2 regions of the Sphingobium sp. TomTYG65 genome follow, and region 1 is predicted to be linked to the other one. Evidence: riboswitches for the same ligand, from Rfam matches in the RefSeq annotation. Region 1 holds a riboswitch; the other holds the start of a gene.
The links. Region 1 has a riboswitch for cobalamin ahead of ACZ5Y5_RS19470 (HoxN/HupN/NixA family nickel/cobalt transporter). Riboswitches for the same ligand answer to the same signal wherever they lie in the genome.

Region 1 (11,241 bases):
CCCTCGGCTTCATCGCACAGTCGATGAGCGGGCCGGGCGTGTCGCAGCGGATCGATTATCTGGGCAAGATCCAGGCGCCGACCCTGATCACCTGGGGCCGCGATGACAAGGTCAGCCCGCTCGACGGCGCATTCCTGCCGATGCGGGTAATCCCGAACGCGGAACTGCATGTGTTCCCCAAATGTGGGCATTGGGCGATGATCGAATGCAAGGAGCGGTTCGAAGAGCTGGCGCTGGGGTTCTTGCTGGGGGAGGGGGCCTAAGCCTCCCTCTCTCCCGTTCGCCCTGAGCTTGTCGAAGGGCCTCTTCTTTTTTAGGCGAGAGAGGCTTCGACAAGCTCAGCCTGAACGGAGGGTAGGTTAGGCGCGTGTCCTAACGCCGCACCACCACCGAATGCCAGTCCATCCGCTGTTCCCAGCCGCGCCGCTCCAGTTCCGGCACATCTTCCTCGCTCTGCGGCTTCCCGAGGCATAGCAGGCCGAGGCATTCCCAACTGGCCGGAATCTCCAGCATCGCGTCCACGCCTTCGGGCTCCATGATCGACACCCAACCCATGCCGATGTTCCGGGTCCGCGCCGCCAGCCACAGCGTATGCACCGCCATGACACAGCTGTAGCGCCGCGCCTCCGGCATGGTGACCGCGCCCAGATGATGGCCGGTCTCCGTCCCATCGTCGCAATAGACAGCGAACAGCACCGGGGCCTCACGCAGGCCATGCAGTTTCAGGCTGCGGTAGAGCTTGTCCTGATCCCCTTCATATTCCTTCCCCGCCGCCCGCACCTGCGCATCCACATGCGCCGCAAGCCGCTCCCTGAGGTCAGGCGTTTCGATCCGCACGAACCGCCAGGGCTGCGACAGGCCGACCGAGGGCGCACGGTGCGCCATGCTCAGCAGCCATTCGACGTCGCGTTCATCGATGGGATCGGTGCGGAAATGGCGTATGTCCCGCCGCGCCCGCACCAGCGCCTCGAACTGGGCGCTGTCGATCGGGGTGATGGCGGGGATGCTCATGATCAGAACTCGATGCCCGCCTGCGCCTTCACGCCGCTGCGGAAGGGATGCTTGATCAGCGTCATCTCGGTGACCAGATCGGCCGCCTCGATCAGCGCTTCGGGCGCGTTGCGGCCGGTGATCAGGACATGCTTCATCTCGCCCCGCGCGGTCACGGCCTCCAGCACCTCGTCGACCGGCAGATAGTCGTAGCGCAGGACGATATTAAGCTCATCGGCCAGGACCATATCATAGGCGGGGTCGGCGATCATCCGCTTTACCTCTTCCCATGCTTCGCGGGCGAGCGCGATGTCGCGGGTCTTATCCTGCGTGTTCCAGGTGAAGCCTTCGCCCATGGGCTTGAACGTGACATTGTCAGAAAACGCATCGAACACCGCTTTTTCTCCGGTCGTCATCGCGCCTTTGACGAACTGGACGACGCCGACCTTCTTGCCGTGACCGATGGCGCGCACCACCATGCCGAGCGCGGCGGTCGTCTTGCCCTTGCCCTTGCCGGTATGGACGATCAGCAGGCCCTTTTCCTGCGTCTTGGTCGCCATGATCTTGTCATGCGCGGCCTGCTTCTTCTTCATCTTCTCGGCATGTTGTTCGGGGGTGCGTTCGATCATGGGCGGTCTTCCTTCAGGCTGGACAGGAGCATGGCGGCGCTGTTCGACTTGGGCTTCCAAAGGCCGCGGTCGAGCGCTTCGTACAGGCGGGCGGCGGTTTCGCGCAGCGCGGCAGGGTTCGCCTCCGCCATGAAGGCGCGGACGGTCTCATCCTTCAGGAAGGCGGCGTGGACGGCGTCGAAATGATGGTCCTTCACCGCATGGGTCGTGGCGGCGAAGGCGAAGAGATAATCGACCGATGCGGCGATCTCGAACGCGCCCTTATAGCCATGGCGCATCATGCCCGCGATCCATTTGGGGTTGGTGACGCGCGCGCGGACGACGCGGCCAATCTCATCCTCCAGCGTGCGGATGACGGGGCGCTCAGGGCGGCTATGGTCGTTGTGATAGGATAGAGGCTTCTTGCCGGACAGATGCTCGACGGCGGCGGCGATCCCGCCTTCGAACTGATAATAATCGTCGCTGTCGAGCAGGTCATGCTCGCGATTGTCCTGGTTCTGGACAAGGGCGTCCGCCTCCGCCAGCCGCTGGGCGAACAGCCCGCGCTCTGCATCGCCCTCCACTCCGCCGCCATAGGCGTAGCTCCCCCAATCGAGGTAGATGTTCGCCAGATCAGCCCTGTCGTGCCAGAGCCGCTCATCGATCATCGCCTGCAAGCCAGCGCCATAAGCGCCCGGCTTCGATCCGAAGACCCGGCTGCCCGCCCGGCGGGCGGCGTCCTTCTCCGGCAGGCCCTGTGCGACAAGGGCGGCGCTTTCCGCGCGATGCCGGGCGGCGGCGGGATTGTCCTCGTCCGGCTCGTCCAGCGCCATCACGGCGCGCGCGGCGCTGTCGATCAGGTCGATCTGTTCCGGGAAGGCGTCGCGGAAGAAGCCTGACACGCGCAAGGTCACATCGACGCGCGGCCGGTTCAGCTCGGCGATCTTCATCACCTCAAAGCCGGTGACACGGCCCGACGCCCAATCCCAGCGCGGCCGCACCCCCATCAGCGCCAGGGCTTGCGCGATGTCGTCGCCACCCGTCCGCATATTGGCCGTGCCCCAGGCGGACAGGGCGATGGAGCGGGGATAGTCGCCCTCGCGCTGCAGATAGTCCTGCACGATGAGGTCGGCCGACCGCTGGCCAAGGTTCCAGGCGGCGACGGTCGGCACAGAGCGCGTATCGACCGAATAGAAATTGCGCCCCGTCGGCAGCACATCGGGCCGGCCCCGCGTCGGCGCGCCGGATGGGCCCGGCGGCACGAAGCAACCGTCCAGCGCCTTGAGCAGCGCCGCCTTCTCCGCGTCCCCGCACGCATCGACGCGCGGCGCGAGGTCCTGCCTGATCGCGTCGAAAACAGCCGCGCTCTTTACCCCCGGTGCCGCCGCTCCGCTGTCGAGCAGATCGATGGCGTAGAGTTCCAGCCGCTCCACCATGTCGCCAGTGGTGCGCCATGGCTCCGTCGAAAGCGTCTGGAGCAGTCCCGGCTTCGGCCCCGTCCAGGGCGCGCCCATGGCGCAATCGAGCGGATCGAAGCCCAGCCCCAGATCATCCGCCAGCGTGCGCAAGAGCGACTGTTGCCCTTCCTGCTCCATCCCACGAGGGCAGCGGGCGAGCGCCAGAAGCAGGTCGCGACGCAGCGGACCTTCCGGCGACCGGGTGAAGACATGCAGCCCGTCGCGGATCTGCATTTCCTTCAATTCGCACAGATAATTGTCGATCGCGGCCAAGGCATCGTCCCCGCTGCCCTGCGCCCCTGCGTCCTTGTCGAGCCCCTGGCTGGCGGCGAGCGCAAGAATGTCCTTGCGCAGCGTCTCCAGCCGCCGGGGGTCCATGCCCGCCGCAAGATAATATTCATCGACCAGGGCCTCCAGTTCCTTGAGCGGCCCATAGGTCTCAGCGCGCGTCAGCGGCGGCGTCAGATGGTCGATGATGCACGCCCCGATGCGCCGTTTCGCCTGCGTGCCTTCGCCCGGATCATTGACGATGAACGGATAGATTTGCGGCACCGGCCCCGCGCAGATTTCGGGGAAGCAGCTTTCCGACAGCGCGATCGCCTTGCCGGGCAGCCATTCCAGATTGCCATGCTTGCCGACATGCACGACCGCATGCGCGCCGAATTCGCGGTTCAGCCAGATGTGGAAGGCGAGATAGCCATGCGGCGGCGGCAGCGCCGGGTCGTGATAGCTGCTCTTGGGATCGATATTATAGCCGCGTGCAGGCTGCACCGCCACGGCGACATTGCCAAAGCGGTGGACGGGGAGGTGAAAGGCGTCGGCCTGGAAGAAGGGGTCGCTCTCTGGGCTGCCCCAGCGTTCGATAATCGCCTCGCATGCGCTTGCGGGAAGCGCGCGGAACGCCGCCTCATAATCCGCCAGGGAGAGGGAAGGGGAGTCCCCCGACCGCCGCAGCGAAGCCGGAGAGTTGGTCACGCCGCCCATCATCAGGCGCATTAGCGCAGCGCCGTCGCCCGGCGCGTCTGCGGTAGCATAGCCTGCCTCCGCCAGCGCGCAGAGGATAGCCGCTGCGCTGGCGGGCGTGTCCAGGCCAACGCCATTGCCGATGCGCCCGTCCTTGTTCGGATAATTGGCAAGGACCAGCGCCACGCGCCGCTCTGCCACCCCCGTTTGCGCAAGTTTCGCCCAGTTCGCAGCCAGTTCAGAAACGAAGCTCACGCGATCATGCAGCACCTTGGGCACCACGATGCTGCATTCGGTGCGCTGATCGAACCGCGCGGCGGCCTTGAAGGCGACGGCGCGCGTGAAGAGGCGCCCGTCCACTTCGGGCAGCGCAATGTGCATGGCCAAATCCCGCGGCCCCAACCCACGCGCGCTGGCCTCCCACACGCTTTGCTCGGCGCTCGCGAAGATCGTCTGCAGGATCGGGCAGTCCGCCTGCTCCAGGATCGACGGCGTGCGCGGCTCCCCCGGCGCGGATGCGGCGAAGGCGGTGGCGTTCAGGATGACGTCGGGCCGTGTCCCCTCCATCAGCTTCTGGAGAAAGTCGCGGGCAAAGGGCTCGCGCAGCGCCCGCACATGGACCGGCAGCACATTGAGGCCCGCCTGCTCCAGCCCCGCGATCATCGCGTCCACCGCTTCCAGCGTTCCCGCGATCAGCAGGGCGCGGTAGAAAAGGAACATCGCGGTGGGCTGGCCATCACGCCAGCGGCGCTTCACCTGATCCAGCACGGGTCGCTCGATCCCCGGCAGATACAGCCCCGCGTCGGCGACAGGCACCGGCGCATCGGGCTCTCCAGCGTCCATGCCGGCCAGCCGCGCGGCGGTCTTCAGGAACGCCGTCGCGTTCGCCACGCCCCCCTGCCGCAGATAGTCCCGCAGCAGCTCGCACGTTTCGGGCGGCAGGGTAGAGGCGGCGCGCAGGTCCGGATCGTCCTCCCGCCCGTCCGCAATGGCGGCAAAGGCGATGCCCTTTTCCCGCGCCACATTGGCAATCTCATCAATGCCATAGGGCCAATAGCTCTTGCCCCCCAGCAGCACCACGCAGACGAACTTGGCGTTGGCGATCACCTTCTCGACATAGAGATCGACCGAATAGGGATGCTTCAATTGAAGCAGGTTGGCGAGCCGCACGCTGGGTCCGCCATCCCCCAGCGCCGCCGCCGCGCTCGCAAAACAGGCAAGGTCGCTGTCCGCCACGGTCAGCAGCACGATGTCCCCCGGCGACTGGCCGAGGTCGATCGCTTCATCTCCATTGGAGACGGTGCCGGGCGTGGCGGTCAGCAGGTGCATCAGGCGGCGGCCATTTGCTGGGACAGCGCCTGCTCGATCTCGGCGCGGTCCAGCCCCGCCTGACCGATCACCACCAGGCGCGAGCCGCGCTGTTCATCCGCCTGCCAATGCCGGTCATAATGATGCTGGATGCGCGGACCCACGGCCTGGATCACCAGCCGGGCAGGGCGTCCGGCGATCGCCACGAACCCCTTCACCCGCAATATGTCATGCGCCGCGATGACCTGTTCGAGCGCCGCCAGAAGCGGGGCAGGGTTGCCCTGTTCGCCCAGCTCCACGACAAAGCTGTCGAAATCCTCATGGTCATGATCGTCCTCGTCGTCGTGATGGGAGGGGCGGGCGTCGATCTGATCCTCCACGCCCGCGTCGAGGCCCAGCAGGACGGCGGGATCGATCTGCCCCCGCGCCGTGCGGACGATGCGCACGCCGGGGCGGATTTCCTTCGCCAGCTCGTCTTCCAGCTCCGCCAGCTTGCCGGGCTCGACCAGATCGCTCTTGTTGAGCAGCACCAGGTCGGCGCAGGCCAGCTGATCCTCGAACAGTTCCTCGATCGGACTGTCATGGTCCAGCGTCGGGTCGGCGGCACGCGCGGCGGCCAGCGCCGCTTCGTCATGGGCGAAGCGCCCCGCCGCCAGAGCGTCCGCGTCGATCAGCGCGATCACGCCATCCACGGTCGCGCGCGTGCGGATATCGGGCCACTGAAACGCCTTCACCAGCGGCTTGGGGAGCGCAAGTCCGGACGTCTCGATGATGATATGATCCGGCGGCACATCCCGGTCGAGCAGCCGCTGCATCGTCGGCAGGAAATCATCCGCCACCGTGCAGCAGATGCAGCCATTGGCCAATTCGATGATATCCTCGTCAGGGCAGGCTTCATCGCCGCACCCTTTCACCAACGATCCATCGACGCCGACATCGCCAAATTCGTTGATGATCAGGGCGAGCCGGCGGCCGCCCGCATTTTCGATGAGGTGCCGGATCAGCGTCGTTTTCCCGGCGCCCAGGAATCCGGTGATGACAGTGGCGGGAACCTTGCTCATGACATTATCCTTGATTGAGGATGAGGACTTCGATCTCGTCGAAGCGTTTCCAGCGGTAGATGGCCCAGCTCATGAGCCAACAGGCGGCGAACAGACCGATGATGAAGAAGCCGAGGCTGTTGAAATGCTCGCCTAGATCTGCGGCAAGCGACCATATGCCGCCGCTCAGGCCCAGCTTGTCGCCCAGCAGCGCCGCCGCCTCGATCCCGCCGATGACGATCGCGACCAGAGCGGACACCAAAGTGATGGTGATGTTGTAGTAAAGCTTACGGATCGGCTTAACGAACGCCCATTGATAGGCACCCATCATTAGCGCCCCGTCCGCCGTGTCGATCAGCGCCATGCCCGCCGCGAAGAGCAGGGGGAAGATAAGCACGGTCGCAACCGACAGCCCGCTCGCCGCCTGTCCGGCCGACAGCCCCAGGATCGCCACCTCCGTCGCCGTATCGAACCCAAGCCCAAACAGAAAGCCCAGCGGAGCCATGTGCCAGCTCCGCGTCACCAAACGGAACAAGGGCCGGAAGATACGCGCCAGAAAACCTCGGTTTCCCAGCAATATGTCCATATCCTCATCGACATAAGCGCCGCCGCTGCGGACATGGTTGAAGGTCTTGAGCACCGATCGCAGAATGATCAGGTTCATCGCCGCGATGGCGAAGAGGAAGGTGGCGGAAATGACGGTCGCGATCGTGCCGCCCACCTCGCCCACCGCTTCGACGCGGCTCAACGCGCTTGCCGCCACAGCGATCACTACCGCCGCGACCAGGACGATGCCGCTATGGCCGATCGCGAACCAGAATCCGACCGTCAGCGGCCGCTGTCCTTCCTGCATCAGCTTGCGGGTCACATTGTCGATCGCCGCGATATGATCGGCATCGACCGCATGGCGCAGCCCCAGGCTCCAGGCGAGCAGGGCAGTGCCCAGCATCATCGTGTCGCCCGAGAATATCAGCAGCGCCCATAGCCACAGCCCGATATTGGCCGCGATCAGCCCAGCGAACATGGCGGTGGCGCGCCGGCGTAAAACCGGAACAGTCGTCTCCATCGCAGATCAGTCTCCCGTCGGCGTCAGCGAACATCGACGGGACCTCCGCATCGCGGCCGACATGGTGCGCCGGACGGACACCTTACCGGCGTCCGGCGCTATGCCGGTGCGGCCCCGCCGCACGCGTCGCTCAGACGGAAAACCGTGCCCCGGCCATCCCCTGGACCAAAGCAAGAGCGACCAGACGCCGGCAGGTCTCCTGGCTTGCGGGTCATCGCTCGACATATGGCCTTCCCAGGCCTCGCAGGATTTAGCGTCCGGCCCAGTGGCTGACCTCCGAATGTCACGGAAGGTCGATATATGTCTCGCTCACCGCTTACAGTTGCAGGGACAGCCGCGGATTAGGACGCCTGAGGCGTCCGCACCGCATTCCCAAATTAAGCCTCTTTCGAGGCACCGGCGCGATCGAGGCTGTGCATAGAGGCTGCGGCAGCGGATGTGAAGCCCGTGATGTGCAATCGCGCGCCGAATGCCGCCCGTCATCGAACGGAGACATATTTGTCATTTTAGAGTCACATTAAAGTCATAGCCGCGCCATCCATCGACATGTGAGGGAGTTACAGGGGTGACAGCTTTCAAGGTGGGCGGCGCGGCGTTGATGGTGAGCTTGCTCGCATTGATGCCGGAGGTGGCGCAGGCGCAAAGCAATGAAGCGCTGCAGCGCCAGATCGATGAACTCAAGGCGCAGGTCCAGGCACTTACCAACGCGCTCGCCGCCAGTAAGGGCGCAGCGCCCGTTGCTGCCGCTCCGGCCTCCGCCGTCCCCTCAGCGCCTGCGCCCACCGCGCTCGCCGCAGCGCCTGCTCAACCGCCTGCATCCACCCCGGCAGCGGCATCAGCGCCTGCGCCGAAGTCCAAGGCCTGGTATGAGCGGCTCTCGCTGCGCGGCTATACGCAGATGCGCTACAACGCCTTCCTATCGGGCGACGACACGGCCCCTGCCGGGCAATCCCGCCTGCGGTCTGTTCATGACAGCTCAATTTCCGACCGCGGCAGCTTCTCCCTGCGCCGCGCGCGCCTGGTTCTTCAGGGCGACATTTCCGACCGGGTTTCCCTCTATCTCCAGTCGGATTTCGCGACAGCCGTGAACAATCAGGCGGGCAGCGAACGCCGCGAACATTTCGTTCAGTTGCGCGACGCCTATGCAGACGTCTTCCTCGACAAGGCGAAGACCTTCCGCGTCCGTTTCGGCCAGTCGAAGGTGCCCTATGGCTGGGAGAATATGCAGTCCTCTTCCAACCGCCTGACGCTCGACCGCAGCGACGCGATCAACAGCGCCGTGCCCAGCGAGCGCGATCTTGGCATCGTCGGCTATTATACGCCGCCTTCGGTCCAGAAGATCTGGGACCGGCTGGGCCATGACGGGCAAAAGCTGTTCGGCAATTATGGCGCGTTCGGCCTGGGCGTGTTCAATGGCCAGGGCACCAACCGCACCGAACAGAATAGGGGCTTGATGAAGGTCGCTTTCGCCACCTGGCCGTTTGAACTGGACGGCCTGGGTGAGACATTCGCGGGCCAGGTGTTCGAAATCGGCGGCTCCGCGATGCTGAACGATGTTCAGCCTGAACTGCGCAGCGGTTCGGTCAGTGCGGTCGCCTATGACGACGATCGGGTCGGCATCCATGCCATGCTCTACCCGCAGCCCTTGGGCATTCAGGCCGAATGGAATTGGGGCAAGGGACCGGAGTTCGACCGCCTCAGCCAATCGATCGAAACGAAGAGGCTACGCGGCGGCTATGTCCAGGCGATGTATCGCCTGCCAACGGACTCGGTCGGCGTGCTGATCCCCTATGCCCGTTGGCAACATTATCGCGGCGGGTGGAAAGCTTCGACCAACGCCCCGCGCCTGGAAACCGACGAATTTGAACTCGGTGTCGAATGGCAGCCGTGGAAGGCGCTCGAATTCACGCTGGCCTACGCCCGGATGAAGCGCGCCGAAGCAGACGAGCGCCGCGTGGGTCGCGCCGAGGGCGACCTGATCCGCACGCAGGTGCAGTGGAATTATTGAACGGCGATCCCACCTTCGTCATCCCGAACCAAGCCGGGATGACGAAGGTCCATTGCCGTCGGTGTCCCCCGCCCCTAGATCGAAGGCATGCCTTCGCCCTTCTCCTTCACGCAGATCACGCCCGAGGGCACGGCAGCCGGAATAACCCGCGACCTCGCCGAGGAAGCGCCGGTAGCCCTGGAGTTCAACGGCGTAGGCTACGCCGTGCTGATGGCGACCCCTGCTGACATAGCCGAACTGGTGCAGGGCTTCGCCCTCGCCGAACGTCTGGTGAGCGCCGAAGACCCGCCGCTCGATATCGATGTCCACTCAACGACTGACGGCGTCATCGCGCGCGCCACTCTCCCGCCCGATCGGGTCGAGGGCCTGCTCGGCCGCGTCCGCCACCGCGTTTCGGATTCTTCCTGCGGCCTGTGCGGCGTGGAAAATCTGGAACAGGCGATCCGGCCGCTGCCGCTTGTCACGTCCCGTTCGCGGGCGGATCGCGCCGCCATCTTCCGCGCGCTTGAAACATTGTCCGTGCATCAGCCGCTCAACGCCCGCACCGGCGCCACGCATGCCGCTGCACTGGTTGGCGCCGATGGCGCGATCCGCCTGGCCTATGAAGATGTCGGCCGTCACAACGCCTTCGACAAGCTGATCGGCGCCATGCGTCGGCAGGGTCTGTCCTGGGACGGAGGCTTTGCGCTGCTCTCCTCACGCTGCTCCTATGAGCTGGTGGAAAAGGCGGCGCTCGCCAACTGCCCGCTGCTCGTCACCATCTCCGCTCCGACCCGATTGGCGGCCGAGCGAGCCGCGAGTGCGGGTCTGCCCCTCATAGTGCTGGCACGGCCGGACGCGATGCTGGCGACCGAAGATGGGATGATCTAACTAGGCTCCTGCCTTCGCAGGAGCACTGGTCATTCCTGTATCCACAAAGCGGAAAATGGCGGGAGCGCTCCAACCGTCGCTCCATTCACCGCCAGCAGAATTTCCCCGCTCACCGCCATCCCGTCAGGCCAAACGGCAACCTCTTTCGACAGATTGAACAGGCAAAGCAAATGCTGTCCCTGCGCTGCTCTACGGAAAATGAGCCTGCTGTCATCCGCCAGCAGCAACTCCATCGACCCATGTCTTAGCGCCGCATTCTCCCTGCGTAGCGCCAGCATCGCGCGCGTGAAGTTCAGCAGCGAGTCTGGATCACCCTCCTGCGCATCGACTGCCCTCGCGAGATTCTCCTCTCCCAACGGCAGCCAGGGCATCGCCGTGCTGAACCCCGCCTCGCTGGCGCTCGCTTCCCACGGCAGCGGCGTGCGCGCTCCGTCTCGCGACAGGGTGAGCGGCCAGTTCGCAATCGCCTCCGGGTCCTGAAGCCGCTCGAAAGGGATATCGACCTGGGTGATCCCCAGTTCTTCCCCCTGATAGAGGATCGCATTGCCGCGCAGCGCGACCAGCAGCGCCATCTTCACCCGCGCAAAGGCCGCCCGATCTTCCGCCGCGCACCATCGCGACAGGGCGCGCGGCGCATCATGATTTTCAAACGCCCAACTCGGCCATCCCATCTCGGGCTCATCCGGCCACCGCGCCACCGTCTCCGCGACCAGCGCGGGGGTCAGCGCTTCGGCATAGAGAAAATCGAAGCCATAGGCGCTGTTCAGCCGTTTTTCTCCGGACGTATAGGCTTTCATCTCCTCCTCTGCCCGGTTGCCGCCGACCTCGGCCATGGTGAAGATCGCGCCATAGCGGTCGGTGAGCGCCCGGATACGCTCGACAAAGCCCAGCATGTCCGGGTGCGATTGGCTGTAACGCCGGATCTGATAGT
Region 2 (17,898 bases), on a different replicon from region 1:
GCGCGCAGCCAATAACGGGGGCGCCGGTCTGTTGACTGAGCGGACGCGCGGCGGGACTGTGGTCGCGATGGGTGTGAGTGCATAGGATCGCGCGCACAGGGCGACCACCGATGGCGGCGAGCAGCGCGGCAAGATGATTCGCATCATCCGGGCCGGGATCGATAACGGCAAGATCGGTGATGCCGATCAGATAGGTCTGAGTGCCGGTATAGGTGAAGGGCGATGGATTGGGCGCCAGCACCCGCCCCACCAACGGCGAAATCTGAAGCAGGGCGCCTGTGGGCATATCGGCTGGGTCTGGGGCGGTGGCCATGCGCCTCATGTGCCCATTTGGCAGGGATTTTCAAGGGCGCGCGGGATGAGGGATTCCGTTTGGATAAGGGCTGGCCTACTATCAATCCTCACGGAGAGCCGGACATTGAATGATCTTGTGGAAGCGTGGCGCTGTCATCTGGCGCTGGACCGGCGGCGGTCCAGCCATACCGTGCGCGCTTATATGGCGACGGCGGAGCGGCTGATCACCTTCCTGGAGGAGCATCGCGGCGAAGCGGTGACGGCGGGGCTGCTGGCGAAGATCGAGCAGGCGGATTTGCGCGCATTCCTGACGTCGCGACGGATGGACGGGATCGGCAATGTGTCGGCGGCGCGGGAATTGTCGGCGGTGCGGGGCTTTCTGAAATTCACCGGGGGCGAGGACGCACGCGTGCCGGCACTAAAGGGGCCTAGGGTGAAGCGGGGGCTACCTCGGCCTGTCTCACCCGATGAGGCGGTGGCCTTAGCCGAGGACATCGCCGAAACCGCGCGGGAAGGGTGGATCGGCGCACGGGATTGGGCAGTGCTGCTACTGCTTTATGGCGCGGGACTGCGGATCGGCGAGGCCGTGGGCCTGATGGGGGATGTTGTGCCGCTGGACGAGACGCTGCGCGTGACCGGCAAGCGGGGCAAGACGCGGATCGTACCGCTGCTGCCGCAGGTACGGACGGCGATCGAAGCTTATGTGGCGGCTTGCCCCTATCCCGTGGCGCGGGATCAGCCGCTGTTCCGAGGCGCGCGGGGCGGGCCGCTGTCGGCGGCAATCATCCGTCGCGCGGTGCAAGGCGCCCGTGGGAGGCTGGGGCTGTCGGATCGGACCACCCCGCACGCACTGCGGCACAGTTTCGCGACGCACCTGCTGGGACGCGGGGCGGATTTGCGGTCGCTGCAGGAATTGCTGGGACATGCCAGCCTGTCGTCAACGCAGATCTATACGCAGGTGGATGCGGCGCACCTGCTGGATGTGTACCGAAATGCACATCCGCGGGCTTGAACTCTAACCTCCGTTCCCGTCGGGCGAAGGAAGGGGATTTGAATTAGCCCCTCGGCTTCCAAGTCGCGAGGCGCCAGAGGTAGAGAGCGATTGCTCCCACGACGCAGGCCGTCGCGACAGGTCCCACATATTTGTCGATGTCGCGGAAATTCTGGCCGAGCATATAGCCTGCATAGGCCAGGATGATATTCCAGATCAGCGCACCTCCCGCCGTCCAGGCGAGGAATTTCACATGCCCCATGCGGAACAGGCCCGCAGGCAGCGAGATCATCGTGCGGAAAGCGGGGAGGAAGCGGAAAACGAAGACGACGATCTGGCCATATTTGCCGAAGATATGGTCGAGCGCCTCCACATCCTTCCATTCCAGCGTCGCCCAGCGGCCATAACGATCAACAACCGGTTTAAGGCGCGCGAAGCCCAATATATGGCCGACCAGATACCAGAAATAATTGCCCAGCGTGGTGCCGAGAGTGCCGGCGAGTAGCAGCCATTCCATCGCCATGCGGCCTTGGCCGACGCGAATGCCCCCAATGCCCATGATCAGTTCGGATGGGATGGGCGGGAAGACATTTTCGATGACCATCAGGAGGAAGATGCCCCAATAGCCTCCCGCGTCGATTAGGTGGAGGACCCATTGGGTCATCTATTCGTCATCCCAGCGGACAATTTCGGGAAAGCGCATTGCCTCTGTTGTCAAGCAGCCACCCGCGCCGCCAGACGGGCATCAATGGCGTCCCAGATCATGCCGCCCGTATCGGTGCCGTTGAAGGCGTCTATGGAGACGATGCCGGTAGGCGAGGTCACGTTGATTTCGGTCAGCCATTCGCCACCGATCACATCGATACCGACGAACAGCAGGCCCCGGCGCTTCAATTCCGGACCCATGGCGGCGCAGATTTCCAGCTCACGGTCGGTGAGTTCGGTCTTGGCCGCCGAGCCTCCCACCGCTAGGTTGGAGCGGATCTCCCCAGCGCCCGGAATGCGATTGATCGCGCCCGCGACTTCGCCATCGATCAGGACGATGCGCTTGTCGCCTTGCGCTACACCGGGGATGAAGGCCTGTACCATGAAGGGCTCGACCCATGAGGCGTTGAACAGTTCCACCAGCGCCGACAGGTTCGCGCCGGACTGGCCGACATGGAAGACGGCGTTGCCTGCATTGCCGTAGAGCGGCTTCACGACGACTTCGCCATGCTCCGCAAGAAAGCTCCTGACCTCCGCGAGGTCGCGGGTGATCATCGTCGGCGGCATGAAGCGCGCATAGTCGAGGACGAATAGCTTTTCCGGCGCGTTACGCACGGAGGCGGGATCGTTTACCACCAGGGTTTCCGACTGCACCCGTTCGAGCAGATGGGTGGCGGTGATATAGCTGAGGTCGAAAGGCGGGTCCTGGCGCATCAGCACAACATCGACATCCCGGCCAAGGTCCAGCAATTCGGCCTCTCCAAAGGCGAAATGATCGCCTTCGACCTTCTGCACCTTCACAGGACGCGCGTTCGCCAGCACGCGGCCGTCGCGATAGGTGAGGTCGGGCGCGAGATAATGGTAAAGGCGGTGCCCCCTCGCCTGCCCTGCCAACATGATGTGGAAGGTCGAATCGCCCTTGATGTTGATCCCTTCCATCGGGTCCATCTGCACGGCGACGGTGAGGGGGTTAAGATCGGTCATCCAAAAAGCCCTTTTACAAGCACCGTTCGTTTCGAGCGGGAGGTGGAGCCTTGGGCGGTCTTCACCCCCCATGCCAGACATTCGCCAGATGGCGCGGCGGACGGCCGGGCGCAAGGAGGATCACATCGATCCGCATGTCGTCTCCCGGTTTGGCGAGATCGTAGAAGAGCATTTCCGCCGCCGCAGCGACGCGCGAAAGGCGGCGTTCGTCAATGGCGAGGTCCAGATCGGCTCCCGTCGCGCGGGCCTTCACCTCGACGAAGGCCAGCATTGAGCCGCGCCGGGCGACAAGGTCCACCTCCCCCGCTGGCGTGCGCAGACGGCGGGCGACAATCTGCCAGCCCTTGAGGCGAAGCCACCAGCCCGCGATGCGTTCAGCCTGGCGACCCCGCTTTTCGGCCTGTTGCCGCTTCATCCCTTCAGTTCCAGTGCACGATCGTAGAGCGCGCGGCGGTCCAGGCCGAGCTTCTTGGCGACTTCCCCGGCTGCCTTCGAGACGGGCAAGCGCTCCATCGCTTCCAACAGGGCGGCGTCGGCATCCTCTGCGCTGGCGGGCGGCGCTTCGCCAGGCGGGCCAACAATTACGACGATCTCGCCCTTGGGTGGCGCGTCGGCATAGCGGGCGGAGAGTTCGGTGAGGGTCCCAGTCCGGGTCTCCTCGAACGCCTTGCTGATCTCCCGGCTGACGGCGGCTTCGCGGTCCCCCAGCCCCTCGGCCATCGCGGTGAGGCTTTCGGAAAGGCGCGGGCCACTTTCGTAGAAGATAAGCGTCGCGCGCAGGGGGGCGACCTCCGCCAGAGCATCGGCGCGGGCTTTCTGCTTGGCGGGAAGGAAGCCCATGAAGAGGAAACGGTCGGTCGGCAGGCCCGAGAGAGTAAGCGCGGCAATAGCGGCGCTGGGGCCTGGAAGCGTCGTGATCTGGCGCCCGGCAACGCGGGCGTCGCGCACCAGCTTGTAGCCTGGATCGGAGATGAGCGGAGTGCCCGCGTCGGAAAGCAGCGCGACCGATTCGCTCGCCATCCGCTCGATCAGACGGGCGCGGACGCCTTCTGCGCTATGGTCGTGATAGGGGATCATCGGCCGGTCGGACCCGGCATGGCGCAGCAGTCGTGCGCTCACCCGTGTATCTTCCACGGCGATCACATCGGCCAGACGCAGGACTTCGGCCGCGCGGGGGGTAAGGTCTCCGAGGTTGCCGATCGGCCCAGCAACGATGTAAAGCCCAGGCTCCAGCCTAGAAGTTCGAGTTTCCATAAGGACGCCAGATGACAGAGACGGATGCCCTCCGGCAAGCGGACATGTTCGCGGCCATGAAGCGCGGTGCACGGATTTTATTCGCGGCCAGCGCGTTGCTGGTCGCCGCCTGTCAGTCAGTCGTCCCGAGGGGCGCTGGCCCGGCGCCAGTTGAGCCCACCCCTACCGGCCCCGATGTGACACAGGGCCTTCCCACCGACACGATGCGCCATCGCGTTGCGCTGCTGGTGCCGCTGAGCGGACCCAATGCAGGCGTCGGCCAGTCGATCGCCAATGCAACCACGCTGGCGCTGCTGGATACCAAGGCGGACCGGGTGCGCATCACCACCTATGACACCGGCATGGGAGCTGCGGCGGCCGTCAGCCGGGCGCTGGCAGAGGGCAACCGGCTGATCCTGGGGCCGCTGCTGGCGGAGGATGCACGGATCGTGGGGCCGATCGCGGCACGGGCCAATGTGCCGGTGATAAGCTTTTCCAATGATGTGAGCGTCGCCGGCAACGGCGTCTATATCATGGGCTACAACCCCAACCAGTCGATCGAGCGGGTGGTGGAATTCGCACGCGGCAAGGGCCTGTCGAAGTTCGCGGCTCTGGTGCCAAAGGGTGTCTATGGCGAGCGGTCGGGCACGGCGCTGCTGCGCGCGGTGGAGAGCGCAGGCGGCACGGTGGTGTCGATGCAGACCTTCGACCGGACTGCGGCTTCCATGACGGCGGCGGTCAAGAAGCTGCACGCATCGTCCAGCTATGACGCGCTGTTGATCGCGGACAGCGGGCGCGTGGCGCTGCAGATCGCGCCGATCGTGCGGAAGAATGGTGGCGCAGGCGCACGGCTGCTGGGAACGGAATTGTGGAATACCGACAACAGCCTGGCGTCGAGTCCGGTCTTGCGGGGGGCGTGGTTCGCCAGCGTTTCCGACGGACTCTATGGTCAACTCGCGGGCAAATATCGCGCGCGCTATGGCAGTTCTCCCTTCCGTCTGTCGGCGCTCGGCTATGATGCGGTGCTACTGACGGTGCGCATCGCGCGGGATTGGCGCCCCGGCACGGCCTTCCCGGCGGCAAGGCTGCGCGACTCCGGCGGCTTCTCCGGGATCGACGGGGCGTTCCGCTTCGGGCGCAATGGCGTGGCGGAACGGGCGCTGGAGGTGTCAGAGATTGGGGCCGGCACCTACACGGTAGTGGCGGCGGCTCCCCGCGGCTTTGCGGAATAAGGCCGTTAACCCTTGATCCGGCCGGTTGGCAGGATCAAGGGCCAGTCTCCATTGGCATCAATGCAAGCGGAGATGCCATAGACCTCTGCAAGGCTCTGCTCTGTCAGAACGTCAAGCGGCGCGCCATCAGCGACGAGCTTGCCCTTGTCCATCAGCAGCAGCCGGTCACAATAGCGAGCGGCCATACCGAGGTCGTGAAGGACCGTAACGACCAGCGATCCCCCACGCGCTTCAGCTTTGAGCAGATCCATGACGTCGATCTGATGACCCGGATCAAGCGCCGCCAGCGGCTCGTCAGCGATGAGGGCGGGCGCGCCGACGGCAAGCGCGCGGGCAAGGAGAACGCGGGCGCGTTCTCCGCCGGACAGTTCGGTGGCGATGCGGCCCTTCAAGTGAAAGACGTCCGCGCGGGCGAGTGCGGCATCCACAAGCGCCTCATCCTGCGGCGATAGGCGGGAGAGCGGGCCGAGATGGGGCATGCGGCCCAGCGCCGTCAGCCTTTCCACCAGCAGCGGCCAGTGCAGCGTCTGGCCCTGCGGCAAATAAGCGATGCGGCGGGCAATCTCCTGCCGCGAGAGGCGGGCGATGGCGGTTCCATCTATCGAAACAGCGCCGCTGATCGGTTTTGCCAGGCCGAGCATGGCGCGGATGAGGGTCGATTTGCCAGCACCATTGGGGCCGACGATGCCAACCAGCTGGCCCGGAACGAGATCGAGCGTGATGCCGCTCACGGCCGGATGGCGGCCGAGGCGTACCGTGAGCTGCTCTGTACGGATCGTCACCATAGCCGCCGCTCCCGCATCAGGTGGAGGAGGAAGACCGGGACGCCCAGCAGTGCGGTCAGCACGCCAAGCTTGAGTTCGCTGCTGGTGGGGATGAGGCGCACGCCAATGTCGGCCAAAGTGAGCAGCGCCGCGCCACCCAGCAGCGAGGGAAGCAATATGGCGGAAGGGGATCGATCGGTTAGCGGGCGAACGAGATGGGGCACGATGAGCCCGACAAAGCCGATCGCGCCAGAGACAGCCACCGCACCACCGACGCCGATCGCCACACCCAACATGATGCGCAGACGGGTCTTGGCCAGATCCGCACCAAGGGCCTGCGCCCCTTCTTCCCCCAACGTCAGCGCATCGAGGTTCCGGCCATCCGCGATAAGCAGCGCAGAACCAATAAGGACGCAGGGGAGCGCGACCCAGACATGCGCGTAGCTGCGGTTTTCCAGGCTGCCCATCAGCCAGCTCATAATCTCCATCGCTGCGAAGGGATTGGGTGAGAGGTTGAGCGACAGGCTGATCCCCGCCCCTGTCAATGTCGCGACGGCTATCCCCGCGAGAATGAGGGTGAGTGGGCTTTCCGAAGGACCGGCGAGCAAAAACAGGGCGGTGATGGCGACGAGGCTGGTGGTGATGGCGAGCAAGGGAAGGATGACGGGATGCAGGTGCGCCAAGCCGAAATAGAGGGCGCAGACGGCGCCAAGAGCTGCCGCGTTTGAAGCGCCGAGGACCGACGGCTCAGCGAGAGGGTTGCGCAAATAGCCTTGGAGCGACGCGCCCGCGAGACTCAGCATCGCGCCGACGATCAGGCCGAGCAGCATGCGAGGGATCCGCAGATCGATGAGGATTGCGCGGGCAACCTCATCGCCGCCTCCGGTGAGGACCGCGAAGATGCGGCCGGGCGCAAGCGGGACTGCGCCCAGAGTGATGGAGCCAAGCGCGGCGATCAGAACAAGAGCGATGAGCGCGGGGAGCAGCAGCGGGTGACGCCGGGCGGTCATGGCTTGCGCACTCCGACGCCGTTGATAGAGGTGCTCCTGCGAAGGCAGTAACACGGCGCTTTATCGAGGCAGGGTTGATGCGCAAAAAGATCATGAAGGCGCTGTGCCTGCTCAGCCTGACGGGCGCAGCCCCTGCCCCGCCCCAGCGCATCGTGTCGCTCAACACCTGCGCCGATCAATATGTGCTGGCGCTCGCCGATCCGGCGCAGATCGCCGCGCTCAGCCCCTATGGCCATGATCCGGAACTGTCGGCCGCGGTGGCCAAGGCACGGCATTTCCGCACGCTCAAACGACCTGCGGAAGAGGTGCTGGCGATCAGGCCCGATCTGCTGATCGGTTTTGCGGACGGTGCCGGCGGCGTCGTAGGTGCGCCGCCCGGCAGATGGCGCAAGCTTGGGCTGACAAGCGCCGACAGCTTCGCGTCCATCCGCGTGCAGATCCGGCAAGTCGCCGCGGCGGTTAGCCATCGGGAGCGCGGTGAGACGCTGATCCGCTCCATGGAGCGCGATCTTGCCAGCCTTTCCCCGGCCCGGCGCAGCGGAGTGGCGGCTTATTATCAGCGGCGCGGCTATATGACGGGAACGGGCACGCTGGTGGATGAGCTGATCCGGCGTGCCGGCCTCACCAATCTTGCGGCGAAGCTCGGCAAACCGGCGCTGGCGCAGGTCCCGTTGGAACAGTTGATTGCGGCGAAGCCCGACTGGCTGATCGTCGAGAGCGGAAGCGAGAAGGTGGTCGATCAAGGGACGGAGATGCTGCAGCATCCGGTGCTGCGATCCATCCCGCGCATCCGGGTGCCGCAAGCCTGGACGGTGTGCGGCGGCCCCGCCTATGTAGAGGCCGCCCGCAGCATCGTGGCTCAGGTGAACGCCACGTCGGGCCATTGAGGGGCGAAAGATCACGCCCGCCCCTCCAGCCTGCCGTCAGAAACGGACACGCACGCCGCCAAAGGCCGAGCGGCCGTAGGTGTTGTAGCCATAGACGGTGGCGTATGCCTCATCAGTCAGATTGTCGATGCGGCCGTATATTTCCAGATTCTGCGTGATCGGAAAGGAGGCGCGGACGCCCAGAAGCGCATAGCCATCGATCCGCTGCGTCAACGTCGCATTGTTGAAGCTGTCACTCACCATGGTCAGCGTGGCCCCCGTGGACAGGCCGAACGACCAGTCATAATCGGCCGAAACACTGACGGCGTTGGTGGGGCGGCGCGGCAGGCGAGCGCCGGTATCGCGGTCGCGCGCATCGATATAGCTGTAGGCGGCCGTGACCGCCAGCGCATCGACCGGCCTCAGCGTCAGCATCGCCTCCACCCCCTTGGCGCGCGTGCGGCCAAGATTGAAGTAGCGCGATGTGCCGAAGTCGAAGTCGATCTGGTCGCGAATGTCCCGCTGAAAAGCGGTGAGCGAGAGGATCGCCCGATTGCCGTCGAGCCGCTGGTCGATGCCGATATCATAGCTTTTCGACTGTTCAGGACTAAGGGTGCTGTTGCCGCTGAAGCTGTCGTAAAGCTGATAGAGCGATGGCGCCTTGAAGCCTTCGCCATAGCTTGCGCGGAAGTTGGTCTGCCCTGCATTGGGCGTGTAATTGGCGTTGGCGCCCAGCGTGGTCGCGCCGCCGAACTGGCTATGGTCGTCATGACGCACGCCCCCGGTGAGCGCCAGCCCGGTGAGCGGCTTCACCACCGCCAGTGCATAGACGCTGTCGATATTCGCCCGGTGGCTTTCGGTCGAACCGAAGCCGGTGAAATCATAGTCGGGTCGTTCATGCTCATAACCGAAGATCAGCTTGGCTTGATCGACCGGCTGATAGACACCTTCATATTCGAAGCGCAGGTTGGTGCCGGAATAGCCATAGTCGCCGAACGGAGAGAAATAATCGCGGTCATTGCGGAACCAGGTGACGGCGGCACGCTGGGTCAGCTTGCCATCGAGCAACGCTAGATTGAGACCCGCATAACCAACATATTGGTCAAGCTTGCTCTTGTCGGCGGTGTCCATCGGCGCACCGAAGAACACATCGGTGTCCAGATCCGCATGAATATAATAGCCACGCAGATCCAGGCTGAGATTGTCGGTGAAGCTGAGCTTCAGCTTGGCGTGGGTGGCGATATTTTCATAACCGTCCTTCTCCGTGCCGCCCTGTGCAGCGGAAATCCCATCCGTCCGGAAATAGGCGACGCCCGCACCGCCCGAGGCAATGCCGCTGGTGCCTGACACATCGGCCTTGGCATTCAGCGTGTCGGCATAGCCATAATCGACCGAGGCGGTGCCGCCGAAGCCCTCGCCCGGCTCGCCACTCATAATGTTGATGACGCCGCCGATCGCCTGGCTGCCATAGACGACCGAGTTCGAGCCGCGCAGGATTTCGACGCGCCGGATATTGCCGGTCAGCAAATTGCCAAAATCATACATGTCGCCGATGCCGCTCGGATCATTCACCTTAACGCCGTCCAGCAGCACGAGCGTCTGCGTCGTTTCCGCGCCACGGATCGAAATGCCGGTGACGCCGCCCACGGCATCCGCGCGGTTGAACCGCACCCCAGGCGTGGTGGCGATCAGATCGGCGATGCTGACATTCTGGCGGGTCTCGATCGTTTTGGCATCGATAACGGTGACGGCTTGGCCGACTTCATCGCGCGGCTGCTGGATGCCGAGAGCAGTGACGATAATGTCGTCATTGTCCTGCGCAAGCGCGGGGGTAGCGGCGAGCAGCGCCAGCAGCGAAATTCCGGTCCTGATCATCTTTGTCTTCCCTGAGCGTCAAGCGACTCTGGGACGGAGGCTTCCGCTCGAACGGCCGGCTTGCGGCAAAGGACAGACGCCAGCGCCCCGCCCCGCACACCGATGCGGCCCCCGCCGCTTCGCGTCGCTCAGACGGAAAACACCGTGCCCGGGCCGGTCCCTGGACCCAAGGCAAGAGCGACCATGCGCCGGCAGGTTTCCTGGCTCGCGGGTCAGGGCAGCGATGCACGGGCCTTCCCGGGCTGTTTTTGCCCAGTGGCCGGTCACCCTCGCCTTCCCCTTTCGAAGGCTACGGGTTCCCAAGTGCATCGCGCTCACCGCTTACAGTTGCAGGGACAGCCGCGGAATTGGGCGAAAGCTCGCCCGCACCGCATTCCCTTTCCGGCGCGATCTTCTTGTCGTGAACGGTTGCCCGCTCACGCGCCGCGCCATAGGGGAAAGACAAGGTTCTGCCAAGGAGTGGATCGATGCGATTGCTGGGCGCGGTGCTGGCCGGGGGGCGATCCAGCCGGTTCGGAAGCGACAAGGCGCTTGCCGTGCTGGCGGACGGACGGACGCTGCTGGAGCATGCGGCGGCCGCGATCGGGCCGCATGTGGAAGCCGTGGTGGTTTGCGGGCGGACGGTCGAGGGCATGATGAGCCTCACAGACCGACCCGCACCGGACATGGGGCCGCTCGGCGGCCTCAACGCCGCGCTGCATCATGCGGCTACCCAAGGTTATGACGCGGTGCTGACGACCGGATGCGACATGCCGCTTTACCCGGCTGCGCTCGCGGAGGCGCTGACCGGCGAAGGAGCTGCGGTGCTGAAGGGACAGCAGCTGGCGGGATATTGGCCTGCTCCGCTCGCGGCCGAACTGGACGCGCATCTGGCCGAGGAGAATAACCGGTCCATCTATGGCTGGCTGGAGCGGATCGGGGCGCGGATCGTCGAGCGACCGGATATAGTTTTGCCCAACATTAATCGGCCGGAAGATCTGGCCGGGCTGGGCGATGTCTGAGCCTGTCGATGCCCCTTGCCTTCCTTCCAACTAAGGTAGGGACATCGACAGGCTCAGGGCGAAGCTGCGGAGGGTCCAGAGTTCAGGCTTGCAGAGCGACGCTCGTCGCGACCTCCACAGGCATGGCCGTGCCCGCCACCGCTTCACCAATCAGAAGCAGGGTCGGATCTTCATCGCTGATCGTCGCTACCAGGAAGGCGAGCGCGGACAGCTTGCCGCGGATCAGCCGTTCGGTGGGAAGCGACACGTTGACCGCAACCATCACCGGCGTTTCGGGATCGCGCCCGGCGGCGATCATCTGGCGGCTGATCTCTCCAGCAGCGGCGCGGCCCATATAGATGCCGAGCGTGCCGCCAGGGCGAGCGAGCGCATCCCAATCGAGCTTCAGCGGCTCGCCAGCTTTCAGATGCGCCGTCACCAGCGTCAGGCCGCGCGCCACCCCGCGCAGGGTGAGCGAAGCGCTGCCGCTCGCCGCCGCTGCACTGGCAGTGGTGATGCCCGGGCAGATGTGGAAGCGTATGCCGTCAGCGGCGAGATGCTCCATCTCCTCGGCGGAGCGCCCGAAGATGGATGGGTCGCCCCCCTTCAGGCGCACGACGCGCTTGCCAGTCTTCGCGGCGGCGAGGAGAAGGTCGTTGATGCTCTCCTGCGCCTTGCTATGGCGACCCGAACGCTTCCCCACGCTGACCCGCTCGACACCTTCGGGGATCAGGTCGAGGACGCCGGGACCGACCAGCGCGTCGTAGAAGACAATATCCGCCGCCGCGATCAGCTTCTCCGCCTTGCGCGTCAGGAGGTCCGGGTCACCCGGCCCCGCGCCGACCAGCCATACTTCACCGGGAGCAATAAGGTCATTCGGCTGCATGGAGCGTCTCCTGCGGAATTTGGGCGAGGATGTTGGCGAGCGCGGGGCGGCACGATCCGCAATTGGTTCCCGCGCCGATCGCCTTGCCGATGGCAGGCACATCCACCAGGCTCTGCTCGCGGATGGCGGCCATGATCTGATTAAGGCCGATATCGAAGCAGACGCAGATGGTTGGCCCCTTGTCCGGCTGGTTGCCGGGACCCCGCGCAGCGAGGACCGACGCTCCCACGTCTTCGGCCTCCAGCTGGCTGATGAGCCAATCGCGTGAGGGAAGCAGGCCGGTCTTAGTGACGATAAGGATGCCCGCGAGCTTTCCATCCGCGATGATCGCCACACGGCGGGTGCCGCGCGTCATGTCGATGGCTTCGACCCGATCGCCCTTGGGCAGACAAGCTTCGAGGCGGGCGGCATCGCCATTTCCCGCGACTTCGTAGAGTGCGCCGCCCGGCACGGTGACGCGGGTCGCCCATAGGCAGGGCACTTTGGCGGGCTGCTCACCGCGCAGGATCAGGAAGCCCTTCCACTCCGTAGCCACCTTCTCGATACTGGCGGGAGTCAGCTTGAAGCCGGGCTGACCGGAATGCGGATCGACCAGCGGACGGGGCAGCAGGCCGGTGCGGCCGCCGGTCGAAATCTGGTCCGTCCAGTGGATCGGGGTGAAGATCTCGCCTCGGCGCTGGCCTTCGTTATAGCTGACGCGGAAGATGCTGTTGCCCTGCGCGGTCTGAACGCGGGCAAGGTCGCCGTCGAGGATGCCGAGTTCCTCCGCGTCTGCCGGGTGAATGTCCACCAGCGGCTCCTCGCGGTGACGGGCGAGCTTGGGCGAAAGGCCGGTGCGGGTCATGGTGTGCCACTGGTCGCGATAACGGCCGGTGTTGAGCGTCATCGGCCATGCTTTCAGTGGCTCTTGCAGGTCCATCTGCTTGGTGAGGACCAGCCGCGCCTTGCCGTCGGGAGTCGAAAAACGTCCATCGGCGAAGGGCTTCTCTCCACCCCAGCGGAAGGGCTCCATCGCGTCATAAGCATCATTGCCGATGGTAGCTTGGGCGCGCAGGTTGAGCACGCGCTGCCCGTCATTCTGATAAGCGGTCAGACGCGCATGCTCGCGCCAGATGTCGGCCGGCCGGTCATAGGCGAAGGCGTTGCGCCAGCCCATTCGACGGGCCACTTCCGTGACGATCCACCAATCGGGCTTCGCCTCGCCAGGCAGCGCCAGGAAAGGACGCTGGCGGCTGATGGTGCGGTCGGAATTGGTGACGGTGCCGTCCTTCTCACCCCAACCAGCGGCGGGCAAGCGGACGTCAGCATGCACGCTGCTGTCGGTGTCGGTCATGATGTCCGACACGACCAGGAACGGCACGGACTCCAGCGCTTCCCGCACGCGATTGGCGTCGGGCAGCGATACGGCGGGATTGGTCGCCATGATCCACAACGCCTTGATCCGGCCCTCGTTGATCGCGCGAAACAGGTCGACGGCCTTCAGACCCGGCTTGGTCGCCATCTTCGGCGCAGCCCAGAAGCGGCCGACACGCTCCACATTTTCCGGCGCGAAGTCCATGTGGCTGGCGAGCGTCGAGGCAAGCCCCCCGACTTCGCGGCCGCCCATCGCATTGGGCTGGCCCGTGATCGAAAAAGGCGCCGCGCCCGGCTTGCCGATGCGGCCGGTGGCAAGGTGGACGTTGATGATCGCGTTGACCTGATCCGTACCGCGGATCGACTGATTGATCCCCTGGCTGAACATCGTGACCGTGCGCGGGGTCGCGGCGAACAGCCTGAAGAACTGCTCCAGCAGCGCGGGCGCAATGTCGCAGGTCTTGGCGGTGGTCCACAGGTCATGGCCTGTGCGGATGTGCTCCCAGAAGCCCTCGGGGGCGTTCACATGATCGGCCATATAGGCAGGATCGATGATGCCTTCCTGCGCTACCCAAGCGAGCAGGCCGTTCATCAGCGCAACGTCGGTGCCGGGCTTGACCGGCAAATGTATGTCCGCACCTTCGCAGGTTTCGGTGCGGCGCGGATCGATCACGACCAGCTTGGTGCCGCGTTCGGCGCGGGCGGCCTGGATGCGCTGATAGACGATGGGGTGGCACCAGGCGGTGTTGGAGCCGACCAGCACGATCAGGTCCGCTTGCTCCAGATCCTCATAGCTGGCGGGCACCACATCCTCGCCGAAGGCGCGATTGTGACCAGCCACCGCGCTCGACATGCAGAGGCGGCTGTTGGTGTCGATGTTGGATGAGCCGATGAAGCCCTTCATCAGCTTGTTGGCGACATAATAGTCTTCGGTCATCAACTGACCCGAGACGTAGAAAGCCACGCTGTCAGGGCCATAGCGATCGATCGTTTCGCGGAACTTCTTCGCCACCGTGTCGAGCGCCTTGCCCCAGCTAGCCCGCTTGTCGCCGATCATCGGATGCAGCAGGCGGCCTTGCAGCCCCACCGTCTCGCCCAGATGCGTGCCCTTGGAGCAGAGGCGCCCGCCATTGGCCGGGTGCGCTTCGTCGCCCTTGATCGTCACCGACCGAGGTCCGGTCGGCGTGGCCGAAATGCCGCAACCGACGCCGCAATAGGCGCAGGTGGTGCGGATGGCCTCAGTCATGCTCTTACCTCTTCTTCCCGAGGAACAAGAATTGGGTGGAGGCGCATGCCGCAAGGGATGGCCAGCAGGCTGCCCCCACCCAGATCCCCGCCGTTATGGCTGGGGACCGGAAGCTCACGCAGCCGCCTTGAGCGCCGTAGGACGAGCGATCAGGATGCGATCGCTCTCTTGGCGGACCTCAATGGTCGGCGTGCAGCCTTCGTCCGCGCCCTGCGCCTCGCCCGTTTTCAGGGCGATGTTCCAGTTGTGCAGCGGACAGGCGACGCTGTGGCCATGGACGATGCCCTGGCTCAACGGCCCCTTCTTGTGCGGGCATTCATTGACCAGCGCGAAAACATGGTCGTCGCCGGTGCGGAACACCGCGATTTCCTTTTCCCCGGCAATCTGCACCGTGCGGGCGCCGCGCTGGGGAATGTCGGCCAGCGTTCCGATGTCGATCCAGTCGGTCATGTCGTTCACTCCGCAGCGATGGCGATGGGTTCAAGCGGCTGGTGCAGTTCGGCGTCCGCACCGGCTGCGCGCTGCGCCCAGGGATCATCCTGAGAGAAGCTCTGCGAATAGAGGAACCGGCTGCGGAGCGCCTCGCGGCCGGCCTCATCTTCCACGATCCGGCTCTTGATATATTCGACCCCCACGCGCTCGATCCACGGCGCGGTGCGTTCCAGATAGCGCGCTTCCTCGCGGTACAGCTGGATGAAGGCAGCGCAATAATCGAGCGCTTCCTGCTCGGTCGCGACCTTGCACAGCAGGTCGGTGGCCCGGACATGGATGCCGCCATTGCCGCCGACATGCAGTTCATAGCCTGAGTCCACGCAGACCACGCCGAAATCCTTGATCGTCGCCTCCGCACAATTGCGGGGGCAGCCGGATACGGCGATCTTGAACTTGTGGGGCATCCACGACCCCCAGGTCATCCGCTCCGTCTTGACGCCAAGGCCGGTGGAGTCCTGCGTGCCGAAGCGGCACCATTCCGACCCAACGCAGGTCTTCACCGTGCGCAGCGACTTGCCATAGGCGTGACCCGACACCATCCCCGCGGCATTCAGGTCGGCCCAAACGGCGGGCAGGTCTTCCTTCTTGATGCCGAAAATGTCGAGACGCTGGCCACCGGTCACCTTCACCATCGGCGCATCATATTTCTCGACCACATCGGCGATCGCGCGCAATTCACGTGGATTGGTCAGGCCGCCCCACATGCGCGGGACCACCGAGTAAGTACCGTCCTTCTGGATGTTGGCGTGCATGCGCTCATTGACGAAGCGGCTCTGCTGATCGTCGACATATTCGCCGGGTAGCGCGCAGAGCAGATAATAGTTGAGCGCGGGGCGGCAGGAGGAGCAGCCATCCGGCGTGGACCAGTGCAGCTTCTGCATCACCTCGGGGATCGAACGCATATTCTGCGCCACGATCTCGCGGCGGACATCGTCATGGCCGAAGCTGGTGCACTTGCACAGCGTCTTGGGACCCCACGGGACGTCATCGCCCAAAACTACCGCCAGCAGGTTTTCCACCAAGCCCGTGCAACTGCCGCAGCTTGCGGAAGCCTTGCAGCTGCCGCGAACAGCATCGAGGCTGCAATTGCCCGCTTCGATGCAAGCGACGACCTGGCCCTTGCTGACGCCGTTGCAGCCGCAGATCTCGGCATCATCCGAGAGCGCCGCAACGGCCGCCTTAGGGTCCAGCGCGCCTCCTCCCGAGGCGAAAGCCTGGCCGAAGATCAGCAGGTCGCGGATGTCGGCGACATCCTCTTCGCGCTTCAGCAGGTCGAAATACCAGCCGCCATCGACGGTATCGCCATAGAGCACCGCGCCGATGATCTTGTCGTCCTTAACGACAACGCGCTTGTAGACCCCGCGCGAGGCGTCGCGCAGGACGATGTCCTCGCAGCCCTCGCCGCCCGAGAAATCGCCAGCCGAGAAGACATCCAGACCGGCGACCTTGAGCTTGGTCGAAGTGACCGAGCCCTTATAGCCGGTGTGCTGGTCGGTGAGGCCGTCGGCGAGGCTGCGGCACATGTCCCACAGCGGCGCGACGAGGCCGTAGACATTACCGTCATGCTCGACGCATTCGCCGACCGCGAGGACATCAGGGTCGCTCGTGACCATGTGGTCGTCGACCTTGATGCCGCGATTGACTTCCAGACCAGCTTCGCGCGCCAGAGCGGTCGAGGGGCGGATGCCGACCGCCATCACCACCAGGCTCGCCGGAATTTCGCGGCCGTCCTTCAGGCGGACGCCCTCGACCTTGCCGTCGCCGTAAATCTCGTCGGTATTAGCCCCGGTCAGGATGGTCTGGCCGCGCCCTTCCAGCGCGGTCTTGAGCAGCCAGCCCGCCGCTTCATCGAGCTGCCGCTCCATCAGCGTGTCCATGAGGTGAATGACGGTCACCTTCATGCCGCGCAGGGTCAGGCCATGCGCGGCTTCCAGGCCGAGCAGACCGCCGCCGATCACCACCGCACTGCCGCCGTTATTCGCGGCTTCCAGCATGGTGTCGACATCCTTCATGTCGCGGAAGCTGATGACACCGGGCAGATCCTTCCCCGGAACCGGGATAATGAAGGGATCCGACCCGGTGGCGATCAACAGCTTGTCATAGCCAACAGTGCGACCCGACTGGCTCGTGACGGTCTTGGCGGTGCGGTCTATCGCCGTCACCGGATCACCCGCGATCAGCTCGATATTATTTTCCGAGTACCATTCGCGGCTGTTGATGATGATGTCATCAAAGCTCTTTTCCCCGGCCAGGACCGGCGAGAGCATGATGCGGTTATAGTTCACATAAGGCTCTGCACCGAAGATGGTGACGCGATAGCGCCCCGCATCGCGTGCCAGCAGTTCCTCGATCGCGCGGCAACCGGCCATACCGTTGCCGACAACCACCAGATGTTCACGAACATCGTCCGAAGGCACGAAGATTTCCTCTTCGTTGGCCGTCTCCGGTCCGCTGTTTTTCTGAAAATCCATCCCTTGACTCCAGAATAAAAAAAGCCGCCATCCGGACCCCTGGGCTTTGAACCCAGAGGTCTGGATGGCGGCTTTGCCATCATTAACGTCTCTACTGCCCATCAGCGGGCGGCTTCGACTATGGTAGAAGGACAACCTCGTCCTTTGCATCGCAGCATAAGCGAAAGGCAGGGAGGGTCAAGCGATTCCTTCGGCTAATTTCCCAAACCACCTGCTCTTTCGCAGATGCAAAAGGACGGCGGCTCCTCTTTCGAGTGCCGCCGCCTCCCCTCCACGTAACTTGTATCAGATGCGCGCGCCGCTGCTCCATGTTGCGCGCCAGCGGGCACGGACCAGCGAGATGCCGAGGAAAGCGACCACGGCAAGGCCCGCGAAGATCAGGAAGCCCGGTGCGAAGCTGCCGGTGAACTGCTTGGCGATGCCCAGCGACGACGCAAGATAGAAGCCGCCAATGCCGCCAGCCATTCCGACCAGCCCGGTCATGACACCGATTTCCTCTTGGAACCGCTGAGGCAC

Region 2: linked by a shared signal. The riboswitch ahead of ACZ5Y5_RS00520 (TonB-dependent receptor plug domain-containing protein) and the one ahead of ACZ5Y5_RS19470 (HoxN/HupN/NixA family nickel/cobalt transporter) in region 1 are both predicted to bind cobalamin.

What each region holds. Positions count from the first base shown of each region.
Region 1 covers NZ_AP027331.1:1,243,765-1,255,005, forward strand. The annotation lists gene ACZ5Y5_RS19445 (alpha/beta fold hydrolase) at 1-263, shown strand, start outside; gene bluB (5,6-dimethylbenzimidazole synthase) at 373-1,011, opposite strand; gene cobO (cob(I)yrinic acid a,c-diamide adenosyltransferase) at 1,014-1,619, opposite strand; gene cobN (cobaltochelatase subunit CobN) at 1,616-5,347, opposite strand; gene cobW (cobalamin biosynthesis protein CobW) at 5,347-6,387, opposite strand; gene ACZ5Y5_RS19470 (HoxN/HupN/NixA family nickel/cobalt transporter) at 6,392-7,432, opposite strand; cobalamin riboswitch at 7,605-7,848, opposite strand; gene ACZ5Y5_RS19475 (porin) at 8,031-9,440, shown strand; gene fdhD (formate dehydrogenase accessory sulfurtransferase FdhD) at 9,528-10,310, shown strand; gene ACZ5Y5_RS19485 (alpha-amylase family glycosyl hydrolase) at 10,340-11,241, opposite strand, start outside.
Region 2 covers NZ_AP027330.1:97,978-115,875, reverse strand. The annotation lists gene ACZ5Y5_RS00570 (MBL fold metallo-hydrolase) at 1-313, opposite strand, end outside; gene ACZ5Y5_RS00565 (tyrosine recombinase XerC) at 419-1,306, shown strand; gene ACZ5Y5_RS00560 (DedA family protein) at 1,350-1,949, opposite strand; gene gshB (glutathione synthase) at 2,000-2,974, opposite strand; gene ACZ5Y5_RS00550 (YraN family protein) at 3,036-3,389, opposite strand; gene rsmI (16S rRNA (cytidine(1402)-2'-O)-methyltransferase) at 3,386-4,228, opposite strand; gene ACZ5Y5_RS00540 (penicillin-binding protein activator) at 4,240-5,439, shown strand; gene ACZ5Y5_RS00535 (ABC transporter ATP-binding protein) at 5,445-6,224, opposite strand; gene ACZ5Y5_RS00530 (FecCD family ABC transporter permease) at 6,218-7,213, opposite strand; gene ACZ5Y5_RS00525 (ABC transporter substrate-binding protein) at 7,291-8,100, shown strand; gene ACZ5Y5_RS00520 (TonB-dependent receptor plug domain-containing protein) at 8,137-9,954, opposite strand; cobalamin riboswitch at 10,128-10,397, opposite strand; gene mobA (molybdenum cofactor guanylyltransferase) at 10,422-10,955, shown strand; gene cobA (uroporphyrinogen-III C-methyltransferase) at 11,038-11,820, opposite strand; gene ACZ5Y5_RS00505 (molybdopterin-dependent oxidoreductase) at 11,807-14,419, opposite strand; gene nirD (nitrite reductase small subunit NirD) at 14,534-14,869, opposite strand; gene nirB (nitrite reductase large subunit NirB) at 14,875-17,382, opposite strand; gene ACZ5Y5_RS00490 (nitrate/nitrite transporter) at 17,668-17,898, opposite strand, start outside.